Regions from separate parts of the Streptomyces sp. NBC_00459 genome, predicted to be linked through region 1. Evidence: riboswitches for the same ligand, from Rfam matches in the RefSeq annotation. Region 1 holds a riboswitch; each other region holds the start of a gene.

Region 1 (4,563 bases):
CGAACGCCGGCACTCCGATCAGGGATGTCACCACGCCCACCGGGATCTCCTGAGGATCGAGGACGGTACGGGCGACGGTGTCCACCCACACCAGGAAGACCGCTCCGGTCAGCGCCGTGACCGGCAGGAGGCGGGCGTGCCCGGAACCGGTGAGCGCCCGTGTCACATGGGGCAGGACCAGACCGACGAAGCCGATGGCGCCGGCACAGCTGACCAGGGCGGCTGTGAGCAGCGCGGTCACGCACAGCAGGATCAGCCGGGTGCGGGCGACCCGGACTCCGAGCGAGGCGGCGGCCTCCTCGCCGAAGGCGAACGCGTCCAGGGTGCGGGCATGGCCGAGACAGACCAGGAGGGCGACGGCCAGGACGGCCGCGCAGAGCACCACCTGGCTCCAGTCGGCTCCCGTGAGGGAACCCAGCAGCCAGAAGAGCACGCCCCGGGTGGTCTCGGCGTCGGCGGAGGTCAGCACGATGAACGAGGTCAGCGCGGAGAACAGCTGCATGGCCGCGACCCCGGACAGCACGACCCGGTCGACGCTGTCGCCGAGGGTGTGGCTGAGCAGCAGCACCATCGCGAAGGAGAGCAGCGCGCCCAGGAAGGCACCCGCCGACATGGACACGACTCCCCCGCCCACCCCCAGCACGACCACGGCGACCGCTCCCGTGGACGCGCCGGAGGAGACACCGAGCACGAACGGATCGGCCAGCGGGTTGCGCAGCAGCGACTGCATGACGGCCCCGCACACGGCGAGCCCGGCCCCGCACACGGCGGCGAGCAGGGTCCGCGGCATACGCAGGTCCCAAACGATGCCGTCGCGCAGCGGCGCCAACGTGCTCTCACCGAGGCCCAGATGGGCCGCGACGGACGCCCACACATCGCCCGTGGAGATGTCGGCGGGCCCGATCGTCACGGCGACCGCGACCGACGCGAGCAGTGCGACCAGTCCGCCGCCGGTCAACAGCAGGAGACGGGCGTTCACTTGGCGAGCCCGAAGTCGCGCAGCCCGGCGGCGACCTTCTCTATCCCTTCGACCGTGCGGATGGACGGGTTCATCGCCTGCCCGCTGAGCAGGACGTACCGCTTCTTCTTCACTGCGGTCAGATTGCGGGTGGCGGGGTTGGTCTCCAGGAAGCGGATCTTGGCCTTGGCGGTCTCCGCGGTCTGCTGCTTGCGGGTCAGGTCACCGATCACGATGACGTCGGGGTCGCGGTCGGCGACGGTCTCCCAGCTGATCTGGGGCCACTCGTCGTGCGTGTCGGCGAAGACGTTCTTCGCGCCGACCACGCTGGTGACGGCGCCCGGCGCGCCGCAGCAGCCGGCCAGATAGGGCGACTGGGAGTTGGCGAACCAGTACATGAGGGAGACGTCGGAGGCGTGCAGTCCGGCGGTGGCCCGGCGCACCCGTTCCTGCAACTCGGCGACGAGCTTCTCGCCACGTTCCTCGATGCCGAACGCCCGTGCCAGGTCACGTATCTCGCCGTACACGGCGTCGAGCGTGAGCGGTGTGCTGCGCGATCCGTCGCCACCGCTGTCGTTGTCCTTGCCCGCCGAACAGTCGGAGGGCGAGACGTACGTGGGCACGCCCAGCTTCTCGAACCGGGCGCGGGTGGCGACGCCGCCCTTGCCGAGGGTGGACACGAACGACGCGGTGACGAAATCGGGTTCGGCGTCCAGGACCCTCTCGAAGGAGGGCGCGTTGTCCGCGAGCCGCGGCACGGACGCGTTGGCCTTCTCCAGCCCCTTCATGACGGGGTCGGTCCAGGTCGCCGTACCGGCCATGCGGTCGGCGAGACCGAGGGAGAGCAGGATCTCCGTGGTGCCCTGGTTCAGGGAGACGGCCCGCTTCGGGGCAGACGTCAAGGTGATCTTGTCGCCGCAGTTGTCGATGGTCACCGGGTAGCCCGCAGCGGCGGTCTTCCCGGGGTCGTCGGTGCCGCTCTTCGAGCCGACGCAGGCGGTGAGCAGCAGGGCGGACGTGAGCAGAAGTGCGGGGGTACGGAGCACGGGTATGCCTCAGGGGTCGGGGCTCGTACGCGGAGCCTGGCCTACGGACGTCCCTCCGCACGGAGTGCGGAGGTGCCAGCAGGTCTTCGGACTCGGGTTCGTCCGGACGAGGCGCCTTCCCGGTCTCCCAGTGGCGTTCTGTGCCCCGCCCGTCCCCCTCACCGCTGCGCGTCAGTTCCGGATTCGCACCGGATTCCCTGGCCTCGGATGTGGCTCGACTGGCCCGATGAGGCTATCAAGCCTGTCGTACGGTCGGTTCGCGCGATCGGTCCCGGATCACGGGACGCACGAACGTGCCAGTGGGCAACGTCGGGTATCCGTTCCGACGACTTGGGCTTCCGCATCGGGGTGGGGTGAGGCGTCGTCATGGCCTCACCCCACCCCGGATTCCGAGTCTGTCAGCGCCGTCGGCCGGACCAGCCGCTCCCGATTCCCGCAACGTGCAGGGCCAGGAGCATCAGACCGAGAAGCATGACGTTCGTGGAAGTGAAGACATCGTTCGTCGAGATTTCGGCAGCGTTGATCAGGAACGCGATGAAGAACAGGACTGCCGCGGCTATACCAAGCATGGAGCGGATTCCTCTCGAAAGGGTGAGATCCGTGTGCCCCTTTATCTCGCTCTTAGGCCTCCGGCGATGGCGTCCCGTCGTGGGTGAGCAGTCCGACCGACGCGACGGCCACCGGGAGTGGCTGCCGGCCCGAAGGCCCCGAGGGTGCGAAGCGGTCAAGGCTCACACCGTCTGTCATTCGCCGAGCATGAGCGGTCGCAGATATAGCATCATCCGACTTTTCTTGAGGCTTCCCCGGCCAGTACAGGAACAACAAGGCTGACGGCGGTCGGCCCTACGTAGGGTCCCGGGCAATGACGAGGAAGGCGCTGGCCCGAGCCTCGCGGTGACCAGAAGGAGATGCCGGTATCAGCAATGTGGAGATTTGCCTCAAGGAGATCATGGCCTCGATCGAGGGCGCGTTGGGAACTGCTCTGGTCGACTACACCAGCGGTATGGCGCTGGGCACTCTCGGGGGTGGCAAAGACCTCGACCTGACGGTTGCCGCGGCGGGCAACACGGACGTGATCCGAGCCAAGACCCGCACCATGGAACACCTCGGACTCAAGGGCGAGATCGAGGACATCCTGATCACGCTCGGCAGCCAGTACCACATCCTCCGGCCGCTCAAGGGCCGTGGTGGCAACGGATTGTTCCTCTACCTCGTGCTCGACGCGAAGAAGTCCAATCTCGCGATGGCCCGCCACCAGCTCAAGAGCGTCGAGGGCCAACTGGACGTGTAGAAAGCTGCGTTCTCCGTGGCCCCGCACGCCCACCACTTGAAGATTTCTTCAACTGGGCACATCCGGATCAGATCAATCCCATGGGCGTGCGGGGTCGGATGCACGAGGATCGGTCGGCAAGACCGCCTGCGGTGGCACGTACAGGGCCACCGAGCCCGGAGGCAGCCCGTCGAATGCGGCAGGGAGCGAGCGATTCACCATGCAGGTCCCCCTCTACCAGGCCAAGGCCGAGTTCTTCCGGATGCTCGGCCACCCGGTACGCATCCGGGTCCTGGAACTCCTACAGAACGGCCCCGTCCCCGTACGTGACCTGCTCAGCGAGATCGAGATCGAGCCCTCCAACCTCTCCCAGCAACTGGCGGTACTGCGCCGCTCGGGGATCGTGGTGTCCATCCGGGAGGGCTCCACCGTCAGTTACGCCCTGGCAGGCGGCGATGTGGCCGAGCTCCTGCGCGCGGCCCGCCGGATCCTTACCGAACTGATCACCGGCCAGGGCGAGTTGCTCGCCGAACTGCAGCAGGCGGACCCCCAGCGGGCCCTCACCCCGGGCGGATCCGACCGACGCTCCTGACTCCATGGACCCGGTGGCCCACCCCTCGGACACCCAGGGGCCGCTGCGGGTAGGAGACCTGCCCCACCCGCACGCAAAAGCCCGAGGCGCCGGTCGTGGAAGGCCGGCGCCCCGGGGTCGGTGCGGGATGTGTCAGCTCACGGAGCCGATGCGCTCGACGCGCTCGTCGACACCGTTACGGAGTTCACTGAGCGTCGTGCCGGGCGGGGCCGTCGTCGGTGTGGAGGTGGGCGGCTGCGTCTCGTCCGCGCAGGTCGCGCCCGAGGCCGGAACCTTCAGATCCACCAGGTAGTTGATGACCGCGTCCGTCGCGCAGGCACTGCGACCGAACGCGGTGTGCCCCTCGGCCTTGAAGGTGAGCAGCGAGGCGTTGTCGAGCTGGCGGGACAGCGCCACCGCGTCCTGGTACGGGGTGTCCGGGTCGCCGGTGGTGCCGAGGACGAGGATCGGCGCCGAACCCTTGGCCCGGTAGGAGCCGTCGTAGCGGCTGACGCGCTCGCCGAGCCACTGGACGCAGGCGGTCGCGTGCTGGTGGTCGTACGTGGGAGGGCCGTACGCCATCGCCGGGCCGAGCAGCGGCGCGGCCTTCGCGAAGGCCGTGACGTTGCGCTTCAGCAGCCGCAGGTCGCGCGGGTAGTCCCGGTCGACGCACTCGACGGCCACGTTCGGGCCGAGGAAGTCGAAGCTGGCCGGGGAC
Region 2 (4,563 bases), 260 kb from region 1:
TGACCGTCTCCGGCCGCCACGTCCTGATCGCCGCCGGCTCCGGCATCACCCCGATGATGTCGATCGCCGAGTCGGTCCTGGCCGCCGACGACCGCTCACAGGTCACCCTCCTGTACGGCAACCGGCGTACGGACACCGTGATGTTCGCCGACGAGCTGGCGGACCTGAAGGACCTGTACCGTACGCGCTTCCAGCTGGGGCACGTACTGTCGCGTGAGCCGCGCGAGGCCGAGCTGCTGTCGGGGCGACTGGACGCCGAACGGCTCGCCGCACTCCTCGCGGGCCTCGTCGACGTCCCGGGCACCGACCACTGGTGGCTGTGCGGACCGCACGGCATGGTCCGCGACGCCCAGCAGCTGCTGGCGGAGCTGGGCGTGCCCGCGCACCGGGTCCACCAGGAACTCTTCTACGCCGACGACCAGCCGGTCCGTCAGGTCCGGCACACGGACGCGGTGGCCGAGGGCCCGGTGAGCCGGGTCACGATCACCCTCGACGGCCGCTCCACCACGACCGCGCTGTCCCGGGACGCGACCGTCCTCGACGGGGCCGCGCGCACCCGGCCGGACCTGCCGTTTGCCTGCAAGGGCGGCGTCTGCGGCACCTGCCGGGCGCTGGTCACCTCGGGCGAGGCGGACATGCGCCGCAACTACGCCCTCGAACCCGCGGAGGTCGCTGCGGGCTATGTCCTGACCTGCCAGTCGTTCCCGGTCTCGGAGACTCTGACGATCGACTACGACAGCTGAATCCAAGGGTTTGGCGGGCCGTGCTCAGGCAACTCGACCGACGTGACCCCTACAACTACGCCAACCACGCAACAGGAACTCTTCCGGTTCCTGGAGGACCGTTTCGTCTGTGCCCAGGCGTGCACCGAGGGCGCGCGGGCGTGCGCACTGCGCGCGAGTCTCGCGGACCCGGACGGACCTCCCCACGAGGCCCTCGCGCGCCGCAAGGGCATTCTGTGCGCGGAGGTGTGCGACGCGACGTGCCGGCTGCTCTCCGAACAGGCGGACCTCGACGAGGCTGCCCTCCGGGTCCAGCTGGAGTGGTGCAGCACGGTCTGCCTGGAAACCGCCCAGGTCTTCGACGACCACCCCGGTGGTGAGGACACGGCGAAGGCCTGCCGGGAGTGCGCACAGGCGTGCACGGACTTCGCATGGACGCTTCGGACACCGGGCTCCGGGCACGACGCCGGGTGAGACGCGGCGTTCCGTGAACCCGCGGGTTCACACCCGCGCCGTTCCCCGGCCGTTGTGCGGTGCGCCCCGCCTACTCCTCGTGAGGCGCGCCGAACTGCCCGCCCAGCCGCACGTTCCAGCGTCCCGCCCGGCCGCTCAACTCCGTTGCCGTCAACGGCGGAACGTCGATCCGCCAGAACGCCGACTCGGGCGCCCCCAGCGCCCGTACCGTCGCCGCGCGTACGACCTCCGGCTCGACGACCGCGACGGACCGGCCCGTGACCTGCGCTGCTGTGTCGTCCAGCCATTGGGCGACCCGATCGCAGAGCGCACCCACCGACTCACCGCCGTGCGGGGACGATTGCGGATCCGTCAGCCACTGGGCCAACGCCTCCGGTTCCTTCTCCGTCACCTCGGCCAGGGTCGCGCCGCGCCAGCGGCCCGCGTCCAGACCCGCCGGGCCCGGCACCGGACCGACGTCGAGGCCGAGCGCCCGAGCCGTCTCACGGCAGCGCGCGGTGGGGGAGACCCAGACCCGGGAGACCGGCGGGAGAGACCCCGCCGCCGCCCGCGCGAGCCGCAGGCCCGAGGCGTCCAGGGGGCAGTCGTCGTCGAAACGGGCCTCCCGCAGGGCCGCACTGATCGCCGGTGAGATCAACATCACTCGGCTCGTCATCCGGTCGCTCCCGCGCTCATTCTGCCCCAATGCTCTTGTCATGTACGGCACTTGAGGCAGCGTACGGCGCACCGGCGCGCCGTACGCCGTCCCGCGCGCCCTTGGCCGCACCCCCGCTTCGCGGTACCTTCTCGTCGATATTGACGACGGTTCGACGGAAGCCGGTGGGAATCCGGCACGGTCGCGCCACTGTAAGCCCCGTACGCACCCGCCCGGTGCGGTCCGGGGGCAAGTCAGACCCGTGACTGTCGTCCTCTGCACCACCGATACGGGACGCGAGTTCCCCCAGGAGGTCCTGTCATGGCACAGTCCGCAGTCCAGCCGACCGCCGCGCCCACCGCCGTACCCGAGAAGCTGCCGATCGGTGCGATCGCCCCCTGGGCGGTCTTCTTCGGTGTGCTGATGCTGGTGCTGCTCTACTTCGTCGGCGCCGAACAGGGTGCCACCTCCCTGGTCTCCGGCGAGGGCGTGCACGAGTGGGTGCACGACGCCCGTCACCTGCTCGGCTTCCCCTGCCACTGACGAAGACAGGGAAACGTACGAGCTCATGAACTCCACCACTGTCAGAAACCTCCTGGTCCGCGGCATGCTCGCGGGCCTGGTCGCGGGCGTGCTCGTCTGGGTCGTCGCGTACCTCCTCGCCGAGCCGCTCGTCGACGACGCGATCGCGTTCGAGGAGATGCACGAGGCCCACAGCGGGCATGCCGAAGAGGCTCTCGTCTCCCGTGCGTTGCAGTCCACCGTGGGTCTGGGGACCGGTGTCCTCGTCTACGGCGTCGCGTTCGGCGGTATCGCCGCCCTCGCGTACTGCTTCGCGCTCGGCCGGATCGGCCGCTTCGGGCCGCGCGCGACGGCGCTGCTCCTCGCGGGGGCCGGACTGCTCGCCGTGTACGTCGTGCCGTTCCTCAAGTACCCGGCCAACCCGCCCGCCGTCGGCGACCCCGACACCCTCAACCAGCGCACCGCGCTGTTCTTCCTGATGGTCGCGCTGAGCGTGCTGCTGGCCGTCGGCGCGGTGATCCTGGGCAAGCGTCTCGCACCGCGCCTGGGCAACTGGAACGCGACGCTTGCCGCGTGCGCCTTCTTCGTCCTGGTCGTGGGACTCGCGTACGCCTTCCTGCCGTCGTTCACCAACGAGGTCCCGCAGGGCTTCTCCGCGAGCCTGCTGTGGAGGTACCGCGTGGCCACGCTCGCCATCCAGGCGACGATGTGGACCGCGTTCGGCCTGGTCTTCGGACTGCTGGCCGAACGGCTGCTCGTACCGAAGGCGGCAGCGGCCGTCGGGGCGAGTGGCGCCGAGCCGCAGGCGGCTCCCGCGGCGCACTGAGCAGTTGACCGCACTGCCCCGAGGGGGTCCCGGACATCCGGGACCCCCTCGGGCATGTGCGGACCTGAGCGTGCACCACCATTCCCAATTTCTGGAACACGTTCTACCGTGTGCGCCGACAGGTCCGGCCTTGGGGAGCCAGCAGGAGGCGCCGTGCATCTCGAATACACGCCCGAGCAGCAGCAGCTGCGCACCGAACTGCGCGCCTACTTCGCCGAGTTGGTGCCGGACCGCGCCTACTCGCGGTTCAGCGACCATGTCGCCCAGAAGCGCTTCTACCGCGAGACCATCCGCCGTCTCGGCGCCGACGGCTGGCTCGGTGTCGGCTGGCCGCAGGAGTACGGGGGGCGCGGGCTGTCCCCGATGGAACAGTTCATCTTCTTCGACGAGGCCGCGCAGGCGGGCGTACCACTGCCGCTGATGGCGCTCAACACCGTCGGCCCGACGATCATGCGCTACGGCAGCGAGGAGCAGAAGGCGTACTTCCTGCCGAAGATCCTCGCCGGTGAGATCGACTTCGCGATCGGCTACAGCGAGCCGGAGGCGGGCACCGACCTGGCCGCCCTGAAGACGCGGGCGGTACGGGACGGCGACGAGTACGTGGTCAACGGCCAGAAGATCTGGACGACGAACGGTGACACGGCGGACTGGGTGTGGCTGGCCGTGCGCACGGACCCGGACGCCCCGCCGCACAAGGGCATCACCATGCTCCTCATGCCGACCACCGACCCCGGCTACTCCTGCACCCTCATCCGCACCCTCGCCTCGCACGACACCACTGCCAGCTACTACGAGAACGTCCGTGTCCCCGTCGCCCACCGCGTCGGAGAGGAGAACCAGGGCTGGCGGCTGATCACCAACCAGCTCAACCACGAGCGCGTCACCCTGGCCGCTCACGGCACGATGGCCATCCGTTCCCTGCACGACGTGCAGCGCTGGGCGATGGAGACCAAGCTCGCGGACGGCCGCCGCGTCGTCGACCTGCCGTGGGTCCGCCGCCGCCTGGCCCAGATCCACACCAGGCTGGACGCGATGAAACTCCTCAACTGGCAGATGGTGAACGCCGTCCAGGAAGGCACCCTCACCCCCCAGGACGCCTCCGCGGTCAAGGTGTACGGCTCCGAGGCCCGCCGCGAGGCCTACGCCTGGCTCCTGGAGATCGTCGCCGCCCCGGGCGCGCTCAAGGAGGGCTCGGCCGGCGACATACTCCACGGCGAACTGGAACGCGGCTACCGCTCGGCGGTGATCTTCACCTTCGGTGGCGGCAACAACGAGATCCAGCGGGAGATCATCTCGTGGATCGGGCTGGGGATGCCGAGGGTGCGGCGCTAGAGCCGAGCCGAGGCCGTTGGGGCGAGGATCTGTGGTTGGCACAGGAAAGGGAC
Region 3 (4,563 bases), 6.2 Mb from region 1:
TCATCGGCTTCATGGCCTCGCGCTGGCGCAGGGCCGAGAACGAGAACAGCCTCGACGAATGGGGCCTGGGCGGCCGGTCGTTCGGCACCTGGGTCACCTGGTTCCTGCTCGGCGGCGACCTGTACACGGCGTACACCTTCGTGGCCGTACCGGCGGCGATCTACGCGGCGGGCGCGGCCGGCTTCTTCGCGGTGCCGTACACGATCCTGGTGTACCCCCTGATCTTCACCTTCCTGCCCCGGCTGTGGTCGGTCTCCCACAAGCACGGATACGTCACCACCTCGGACTTCGTACGCGGGCGCTTCGGCTCGAAGGGCCTGTCGCTGGCGGTGGCGGTCACCGGCATCCTGGCGACCATGCCGTACATCGCGCTCCAGCTGGTCGGCATCCAGGCGGTCCTCGACGTGATGGGCGTCGGCGGCGGCGAGAACACGAACTGGTTCGTGAAGGACCTCCCGCTGCTGATCGCGTTCGGCGTGCTGGCGGCCTACACGTACTCCTCGGGTCTGCGGGCCCCCGCCCTGATCGCGTTCGTGAAGGACACGCTGATCTACATCGTCATCGCGGTGGCGATCATCTACATCCCGATCAAGCTGGGCGGGTTCGACGAGGTCTTCGGCGCGGCGAGCGAGAAGTACACCGCCGCCAAGGCGGGCGCCCTGATCCCCGCCGAGGCCGGCCAGTGGACCTACGCCACGCTGGCGCTGGGTTCCGCGCTCGCGCTGTTCATGTACCCGCACTCGATCACGGCGACCCTGTCCTCCAGGAGCCGTGAGGTGATCCGCCGCAACACCACGATCCTGCCGCTCTACTCCCTGATGCTCGGGCTGCTGGCGCTGCTGGGCTTCATGGCGATCGCGGCCGGGGTCAAGGTCACCAACCCCCAGTTGGCGATCCCGCAGCTCTTCGAGGACATGTTCCCGTCCTGGTTCGCGGGTGTGGCCTTCGCGGCGATCGGCATCGGTGCCCTCGTCCCGGCGGCCATCATGTCCATCGCGGCGGCGAACCTCTTCACCCGCAACATCTACAAGGACTTCCTCAAGCCCGACGCGACACCGGCGCAGGAGACCAAGGTCTCCAAGCTGGTCTCGCTGCTGGTGAAGGTGGGCGCGCTGATCTTCGTGCTGACCATGGACAAGACGGTCGCCATCAACTTCCAGCTGCTGGGCGGCATCTGGATCCTGCAGACCTTCCCGGCCCTGGTCGGCGGCCTGTTCACCCGCTGGTTCCACCGCTGGGCCCTGCTGGCCGGCTGGGCGGTCGGCATGCTGTACGGCACGCTGGCGGCGTACGGGGTCGCGTCCCCGACGCAGAAGCACTTCGGCGGCAGCTCGAAGGAGATCCCCGGGATCGGTGAGATCGGTTACATCGGCCTGACGGCGTTCGTCCTGAACGTCGTCGTCACCGTGGTCCTCACCTTCGCGCTGAAGGCGCTGAAGGCCCCGGACGGCGTGGACCAGACGAAGCCGTCGGACTACACGGCTGACGCGGGCGACCCGGGTGTGGCGGTGGAACTGCCGCCTGCCACGGCGGGCTCGGCCCACTGAACGGACGCCCCAACCTTGCGACAGCGGGCCGCCGGAGCAATCCGGCGGCCCGTTGTCGTACCCCTCCAATCCACTCAACTCGCCGATACGACACAACATGTGGGGGTGCTTCCAGTGCCCGACACAAGATGTATGCTCATGCTCGCTGTCGCCGCAGGGGAATCCGGTGCGAATCCGGAACTGTCCCGCAACGGTGTACATGTGCGCGTTCGTGCCTCCCGCACGGCTGTGCGCATGTCCAGTCCGAGGACCTGCCGACGGTGTGCCCGGCCGACCGGTCCGGGCGCCTGACGTCCGGGCCTCGTGGAGTGGGCCGGTGGACGCGCGCGTACCCGTAAGGCGTCCGTGTGCCCCGCTGCCCTCCGCAAGGCCCCGTGCCGAGCGAGGGAGAGCCCCCCTGTGACCATCGCGCCAGCCGAACCGGCTTCAGCGACCCCAGTGGCCCCAGTGGAGACTGACGGTCCCGGTACCGCGCTCCTGCGGATCCTGACCGAGCTGACCGCCGACCTTCCCGACGCCGACCCCGGCCGGGTCGCCGCCGCCGCGCTGCGCGGCCGGTCCGCGCGGGCCGATGTGTCGGAGCTGCGCGAGCTGGCCACCGAGGCCGCGGCCGGCCTCATCTCCGAGGACCCCGCCTACTCCCGGCTGGCCGCCCGCCTGCTGACCGTCACCATCGCCGCGGAGGCGGCCTCGCAGGGCGTCACGTCCTTCTCCGAGTCGGTCGCGGTCGGCCACCGGGAGGGCCTGATCGCCGACCGCACCGCCGAGTTCGTACGGCTGCACACGGACCGGCTGAACGCCCTGATCGACGTCGAGGGCGACGACCGCTTCGGGTACTTCGGGCTGCGCACCCTGCACAGCCGGTACCTCCTGCGTCACCCGATCACGCGCCGGGTCATCGAGACGCCCCAGCACTTCATGCTGCGCGTCGCGAGCGGGCTGGCCGAGGACGACACTGTTCGGGGGCTGGACGAAGTCGCCTCGCTCTACCGGCTGATGAGCCGCCTCGACTACCTCCCCTCCTCCCCCACCCTCTTCAACTCCGGTACCCGGCACCCCCAGATGTCGTCCTGCTACCTCCTCGACTCCCCGCTGGACGAGCTGGACTCCATCTACGACCGCTACCACCAGGTCGCCCGCCTCTCCAAGCACGCCGGTGGCATCGGGCTGTCGTACTCCCGGATCCGCAGCCGCGGTTCGCTGATCCGGGGCACCAACGGGCACTCCAACGGCATCGTGCCGTTCCTGAAGACGCTGGACGCCTCCGTGGCCGCCGTGAACCAGGGCGGTCGGCGCAAGGGCGCGGCCGCGGTCTACCTGGAGACCTGGCACTCCGACATCGAGGAGTTCCTGGAGCTGCGCGACAACACGGGTGAGGACGCCCGCCGTACGCACAACCTGAACCTCGCGCACTGGATCCCGGACGAGTTCATGCGCCGGGTGAACGCGGACGCCCTCTGGTCGCTGTTCTCCCCCTCCGACGTGCCCGAGCTGGTCGACCTGTGGGGCGACGAGTTCGACGCTGCCTACCGCAAGGCGGAGGAGGCCGGGCTCGCCCGCAGGACCATCCCGGCCCGTGATCTGTACGGCCGCATGATGCGTACGCTCGCGCAGACCGGCCAGGGCTGGATGACCTTCAAGGACGCGGCCAACCGCACCGCCAACCAGACGGCCGAGCCCGGCAGTGTCGTCCACTCCTCGAACCTGTGCACCGAGATCCTGGAGGTCACGGACGACGGGGAGACCGCGGTCTGCAACCTGGGCTCCGTGAACCTCGGCGCGTTCGTGGTCGACGGGGACATCGACTGGGAGCGGCTGGACGAGACGGTCCGTACCGCCGTCACCTTCCTCGACCGGGTCGTCGACATCAACTTCTACCCGACCGAGCAGGCGGGCCGCTCCAACTCGCGGTGGCGTCCGGTCGGTCTGGGCGCGATGGGCCTCCAGGACGTCTTCTTCAAGCTGCGCGTCCCCTTCGACTCGCCCGAGGCCAAGGCCCTCTCCACGCGCATCGCCGAGCGGATCATGCTCGCCGCGTACGAGGCCTCCGCCGACCTCGCCGAGCGCAACGGCCCGCTGCCTGCCTGGGAGAAGACCCGTACGGCCCGCGGTGTGCTGCACCCCGACCACTACGACGTGGAGCTGACCTGGCCCGAGCGCTGGTCGGCGCTGCGGGAACGTATCGCCGCGACCGGGATGCGCAACTCCCTGCTCCTGGCGATCGCGCCCACCGCCACCATCGCCTCGATCGCCGGGGTGTACGAGTGCATCGAGCCGCAGGTCTCCAACCTGTTCAAGCGCGAGACGCTGTCCGGCGAGTTCCTCCAGGTCAACTCGTACCTGGTACGGGAGTTGAAGGACCTCGGCGTGTGGGACGCCCGCACCCGTGAGGCGCTGCGCGAGTCGAACGGCTCGGTGCAGGACTTCGCGTGGATCCCGGCCGACGTACGGGCCCTGTACCGCACGGCGTGGGAGATCCCGCAGCGCGGGCTGATCGACATGGCCGCCGCCCGGACGCCGTTCCTCGACCAGGCGCAGTCCCTGAACCTGTTCCTGGAGACGCCGACCATCGGCAAGCTCTCCTCGATGTACGCGTACGCCTGGAAGTCGGGCCTGAAGACGACGTACTACCTGCGCTCGCGCCCGGCGACCCGCATCGCCCGTGCCGCGCAGGCCCAGGCGCAGCCCGAGAAGACCATCCCCGTCCAGCAGGCCGCCGACCCCGACGCCGTCGCCTGCTCCCTGGAAAACCCCGAGTCCTGCGAGGCCTGCCAGTAATGAGCTCCACCCACGCCGAAAAGAACCTTCTCGACCCGGGCTTCGAACTGACCCTCCGCCCCATGCGCTACCCGGACTTCTACGAGCGCTACCGGGACGCCATCAAGAACACCTGGACCGTCGAGGAGGTCGACCTCCACTCGGACGTCTCCGACCTGGCGAAGCTGTCCGAGGGCGAGCAGCACATGATCGGCCGGCTGGTCGCGTTCTTCGCGACGGGCGACTCGATCGTGGCCAA
Region 4 (4,563 bases), 980 kb from region 1:
CGCCGAACTCGGCGTAGCACATGTGGGTGTGGATCTGGGTGTCGGGCCGTACGCCACCTGTGGTGAGCCGGAAGGATTCGGTGGCCCAGGCGAGGTAGGCGGGGTGGTCGGCGGCGCGCAGGGGGAGGGTTTCGCGCAGTGCGGGTTCATCGACCTGGATGACCGAAGTCCCGGCCTTTTCCAGGTCGTTGACCTCGTCGCGCAGGGCAAGTGCTACTTGTCGGGCGGTGTCTCCGAGGGGCTGGTCGTCGCGGACGAAGGACCAGGCGAGCATGGTGACCGGTCCGGTGAGCATGCCCTTGACGGGCTTGCCGGTGAGGGACTGGGCGTATGTCGTCCAGCGCACCGTCATCGGTTCGGGGCGGGAGATGTCGCCGGCCAGGATCGGCGGGCGGACGTATCGGGTGCCGTACGACTGGACCCAGCCGTGCTGGGTGGCGAGGTAGCCGGTGAGCTGCTCGGCGAAGTACTGGACCATGTCGTTGCGTTCGGGTTCGCCGTGGACGAGGACGTCGAGGCCGGACTTCTCCTGGAAGCCGATCACCTCGCTGATCTCGGCCTTGACGCGTTCCTCGTAGTCGGCCGTGTCGATCCGACCGGCCTTCAAGTCGGCGCGGGCGGTGCGCAGTTCGTTGGTCTGGGGGAAGGAGCCGATGGTGGTGGTCGGCAGCAACGGCAGGCGCAGGTGGGCGCGTTGGGCCGCGGAGCGTTCCCGGTAGGGCTGGGAGCGGCGGGCGTCGGTGTCCGAGACGGCGGCGGCTCGGGCCCGTACGGCGGGGTCGCGGGTGATGGGGGAGTTCGCGCGGGCGGCGAGTGCGGTGCGGTTGGTGGTCAGTTCGCCGACGATCGCATCGGTGCCGAGGGACAGGCCCTTGGCGAGGGTGACGATCTCGGCGGCCTTCTGGCGGGCGAAGGCGAGCCAGCGCAGGATCTGCGGGTCGATGTCCCGCTCGGCGGCCGTGTCGAGAGGGACGTGGAGGAGGGAGCAGGACGCGGAGACGTCGACCCGGCCGGCCAGCCCGAGCAGGGTGCCGAGGGTCGCGAGGGACTTCGTCAGGTCGTCGGCCCAGATGTTGCGGCCGTTGACGACGCCGGCGATCAGGCGCTTGCCGGGCAGCCCGCCGACGGCGGCGAGGTCCGCGAGGTTGGCTGCGGCGGCGGCGGTGAAGTCCAGCGCTAGACCCTCCACCGGTGCCTTGGCCAGGATCGGGAGGGCGTCGCCGAGCCGGTCGAAGTAGGAGGCGACCAGGAGCTTGGGCCGGTCGGTGCGGGTGCCGAGGTCGCGGTAGGCGCGCGCGGCGGTGTTCAGTTCGGCCGGGGTGCGGTCCTGGACGAGGGCGGGCTCGTCGAGCTGTACCCATTCGGCGCCGGCGGCGCGCAGGTCGGCGAGGACGTCGGCGTACACCGGCAGCAGCCGGTCCAGCAGGGTCAGCGGGTCGAAGTCGGCTCCGACACCGGGCGCGGGCTTGGCCAGCAGCAGGTAGGTGACCGGGCCGACCAGCACCGGGCGGGCGTCGAGTCCGAGGGCGAGGGCTTCCCGCAACTCCGCGACCTGCTTGGCCGGGTCAGCCCTGAAGACGGTGTCGGGGCCCAACTCGGGTACGAGGTAGTGGTAGTTGGTGTCGAACCACTTGGTCATCTCCAGCGGACCGATCTCCTGCGTTCCGCGTGCCATGGCGAAGTAGCCGTCCAGCGCGTCGGATTCGACGGCGGCGCGGTGCCGCTGCGGGATCGCGCCGACCATGACGGTGGTGTCCAGGACGTGGTCGTAGTACGAGAAGTCTCCGGTCGGGATCTCGTCGATGCCGGCCTCGGCGAGCTGTCGCCAGTTGGCGGCGCGCAGGTCGGCGGCGGTGGTGTGGAGGGTGTCGGCGTCGGTGCGGCCCTTCCAGTAGGCCTCGATCGCCTTCTTCAGTTCCCGGTTGGGGCCCTGGCGGGGGTAGCCGTACACGGTGGCCCGTGCTGCCGCGGCTGCGGACGTCGCTGTCACGGAAATCTCCTTCGCGAGATATCTCCCTGGAATCCCGGGACGGGACGAGGAACGCGAAGGAACGACACATCGGACGGAGACACGACCACGACCGTGCCCACCGCGATATGTGCGCCGACCCGCCCACGAGGTCACCGGGACATCCGCGCACGAACGGTCGTGCGCGGGCAACGGGCAGGTCTTCGGACTCGCGAGCACGCCCTCGTATCGACTACGGAGGACAACCTACTGGCCGTCGCTTCCCAGACCCTGTTCACCGGACCCAGTGCGTATGACGGCGGTCGTTCTCGCTCACCGCTGCGGGGCAGTCCCGGATTCCCACCGGGTTCCCTCTTACGACGCATCCCGCCTGGCGGACGGGGCGAACCAGCTGCACCCGGCAGCCTACGGGGCAGTCCTCCCGGGCGCGGGATCACGTCCGGCATTCGGATGGTGAGGAGGGACACGCGTTCGGAGTGCTTGAAGCGCCTCGCGGGCGGGAAACGCCGCACCCGTGTTTCCCGGCCGGTCCCCGAGAACAGCAGCCGGACCCCTCGACCGGCGGTGCGGTCCGGTCCGGGTCCCTCGGGCCGGTCCCGCCTGGAGGTTCGATCCTGGCCATGCAGGTGAGTTCCCCGTCCGGTCCTGCGACCCAGCTCCATGCCCGCGTCGGACCGCGCGGCCACGATCCGCGGGTCAAGGGCACGTGCCTGGCGACGATTTGGGCAGGGCAGGGCGGAGCGTCGGGGTATTTTCCCGCCGCCCCGCCCTGGGGTTCAGGCCGCGGACGGCTGGGCGGGCAGTATGTGGTCGCCGACCTTGTCCGTGCTCAGGCACAGCGAGCAGACCATCGCGTCATGTGTCCGGCAGGCGGCCAGGTCGGGGCGCTCGTAGGGCTGGTGGCAGACGTGGCAGTCGTACGTCACGGCGCTGGGGTTGCCGTCCTCGTCCAGGAGCGGCTCGTCGATGCCGTCCTCGGTACGGCGCAGGTAGTACTTCCCCTTGGTGACGACGGCCATGAGCGGGGTGAGGACGAAGGCGATGACGGCCGCGGCCACGGGCGAGTACGGCTGGAGGGTGTCGCCGAGGGCGTGGAAGTACATGGCGATCGACAGCCCGGACGCGGCGACGAAGGCCACCACACCCACCGGGTTGACCGCGTGGAGCATGCCCCTGCGGAACTCGGGCTGGAGCGGGGACAGCTTCAGCAGGTACTTGTTGATGCCGATGTCGGTGGCGACGGTGACGATCCAGGCGATGGCGCAGTTCGAGTAGAAGCCGAGGATGTTGTTGAGGAAGCTGAACATGTCGGCTTCCATCAGGGCGAGCGCGAAGCCGAGGTTGACCAGGACGAAGACCATGCGGCCCGGGTAGTGCTTGGTGACGCGGGTGAAGGAGTTGGTCCAGGCGAGCGAGCCGGAGTAGGCGTTGGTGACGTTGATCTTGATCTGGCTGATGACGACGAGGGCCACGGCCAGCGGGATCACGAGCCAGGACGGCATCATCGCGTCGAAGGCGCCCTTGAACTGCTGGATCGGCTCGGGGGCGGCGTCCGCGCCGACCTTGGCCAGGATGTAGACGGCGAGGAAGACACCGATGGCCTGCTTCAGTGCCCCGAGGACGACCCAGCCGGGGCCGGCCATGACGACGGCGGTCCACCAGGTGCGCTTGTTGGCCTCGGTCTTGGGCGGCATGAAGCGCAGGTAGTCGATCTGCTCACCGATCTGCGCGATCAGTGACAGACACACCCCCGCGCCCAGCAGTACGGACGCGGTGTTGACGCCGCCCTCGCCATCGGTGCCGGCGTAGGACAGGAAGCGGTTGACGGTGCCCGGGTCGGTGGCGATGAGGTAGACGAGCGGGGCGACCATCAGCACCAGCCAGACGGGGGTGGTCCACACCTGGAGCTTGCTGAGCGCCTTCATGCCGTAGATGACCAGCGGGATCACCATCAGCGTGGAGATGGCGTAGCCCAGCCAGAGCGGCAGTCCGAGGCCCAGTTTGAGGCCCTGGGCCATGATCGAGCCTTCGAGGGCGAAGAAGATGAAGGTGAAGCTGGCGAAGATGACGCTGGTGAGGACCGAGCCGTAGTAGCCGAAGCCGGAGCCGCGAGTGATCAGGTCCAGGTCGATGTTGTAGCGGGCGCCGTAGTAGGCGAGCGGGAAACCGGTGATGAAGATGACGACGGCGGCGACGGCGATCGCCACCAGCGCGTTGCCGGTGCCGTGGGCCAGGCCGATGCCGGCGCCGATGGAGAAGTCGGCCATGTAGGCGATGCCACCGAGTGCCGTGGTGGCCACGACCATCGGGGTCCAGCGGCGGTAACTGCGGGGCGCGAAGCGGAGGGTGTAGTCCTCCAGGGTCTCCTTGGTCGCCTGGCTGGTTGGGGAGTCCGGTGCGGCGGCGGTCTGAGGTGACTCAGTGGTGCTCATGGGCGGCCCTTCGGGGATGTGGGGGTGCTGCGTACATGCGGGTGCGGTGAGCGGTGGGGCGCCCCGGCAGGCGGCGTCGACGGCCGGGGAGTTGACGGGGACCGGTGCGGTTCCCGGGCTTCGGGAGGAGGTCGGCGTGCAGGGCCATCTGTGTCATGGCGC

The links. Region 1 has a riboswitch for cobalamin ahead of OHN74_RS01625 (ABC transporter substrate-binding protein). Riboswitches for the same ligand answer to the same signal wherever they lie in the genome.
Region 2: linked by a shared signal. The riboswitch ahead of OHN74_RS02820 (CbtB domain-containing protein) and the one ahead of OHN74_RS01625 (ABC transporter substrate-binding protein) in region 1 are both predicted to bind cobalamin.
Region 3: linked by a shared signal. The riboswitch ahead of OHN74_RS29440 (ribonucleoside-diphosphate reductase subunit alpha) and the one ahead of OHN74_RS01625 (ABC transporter substrate-binding protein) in region 1 are both predicted to bind cobalamin.
Region 4: linked by a shared signal. The riboswitch ahead of metE (5-methyltetrahydropteroyltriglutamate--homocysteine S-methyltransferase) and the one ahead of OHN74_RS01625 (ABC transporter substrate-binding protein) in region 1 are both predicted to bind cobalamin.

The regions. Positions count from the first base shown of each region.
Region 1 covers NZ_CP107903.1:426,812-431,374, forward strand. Annotated here, with positions in the region: gene OHN74_RS01620 (FecCD family ABC transporter permease) at 1-979, opposite strand, end outside; gene OHN74_RS01625 (ABC transporter substrate-binding protein) at 976-2,004, opposite strand; cobalamin riboswitch at 2,065-2,242, opposite strand; gene OHN74_RS01630 (hypothetical protein) at 2,403-2,573, opposite strand; gene OHN74_RS01635 (hypothetical protein) at 2,921-3,295, shown strand; gene OHN74_RS01640 (ArsR/SmtB family transcription factor) at 3,495-3,866, shown strand; gene OHN74_RS01645 (alpha/beta hydrolase) at 3,999-4,563, opposite strand, start outside.
Region 2 covers NZ_CP107903.1:689,203-693,765, reverse strand. Annotated here, with positions in the region: gene paaE (1,2-phenylacetyl-CoA epoxidase subunit PaaE) at 1-743, shown strand, start outside; gene OHN74_RS02830 (ferredoxin) at 786-1,196, shown strand; gene OHN74_RS02825 (histidine phosphatase family protein) at 1,267-1,851, opposite strand; cobalamin riboswitch at 1,983-2,114, shown strand; gene OHN74_RS02820 (CbtB domain-containing protein) at 2,152-2,373, shown strand; gene OHN74_RS02815 (CbtA family protein) at 2,399-3,178, shown strand; gene OHN74_RS02810 (acyl-CoA dehydrogenase family protein) at 3,332-4,510, shown strand.
Region 3 covers NZ_CP107903.1:6,633,832-6,638,394, reverse strand. Annotated here, with positions in the region: gene mctP (monocarboxylate uptake permease MctP) at 1-1,547, shown strand, start outside; cobalamin riboswitch at 1,680-1,820, shown strand; gene OHN74_RS29440 (ribonucleoside-diphosphate reductase subunit alpha) at 1,947-4,325, shown strand; gene OHN74_RS29435 (ribonucleotide-diphosphate reductase subunit beta) at 4,325-4,563, shown strand, end outside.
Region 4 covers NZ_CP107903.1:1,411,671-1,416,233, reverse strand. Annotated here, with positions in the region: gene metE (5-methyltetrahydropteroyltriglutamate--homocysteine S-methyltransferase) at 1-1,990, opposite strand, end outside; cobalamin riboswitch at 2,147-2,376, opposite strand; gene OHN74_RS06030 (purine-cytosine permease family protein) at 2,746-4,401, opposite strand; gene OHN74_RS06025 (FCD domain-containing protein) at 4,388-4,563, opposite strand, start outside.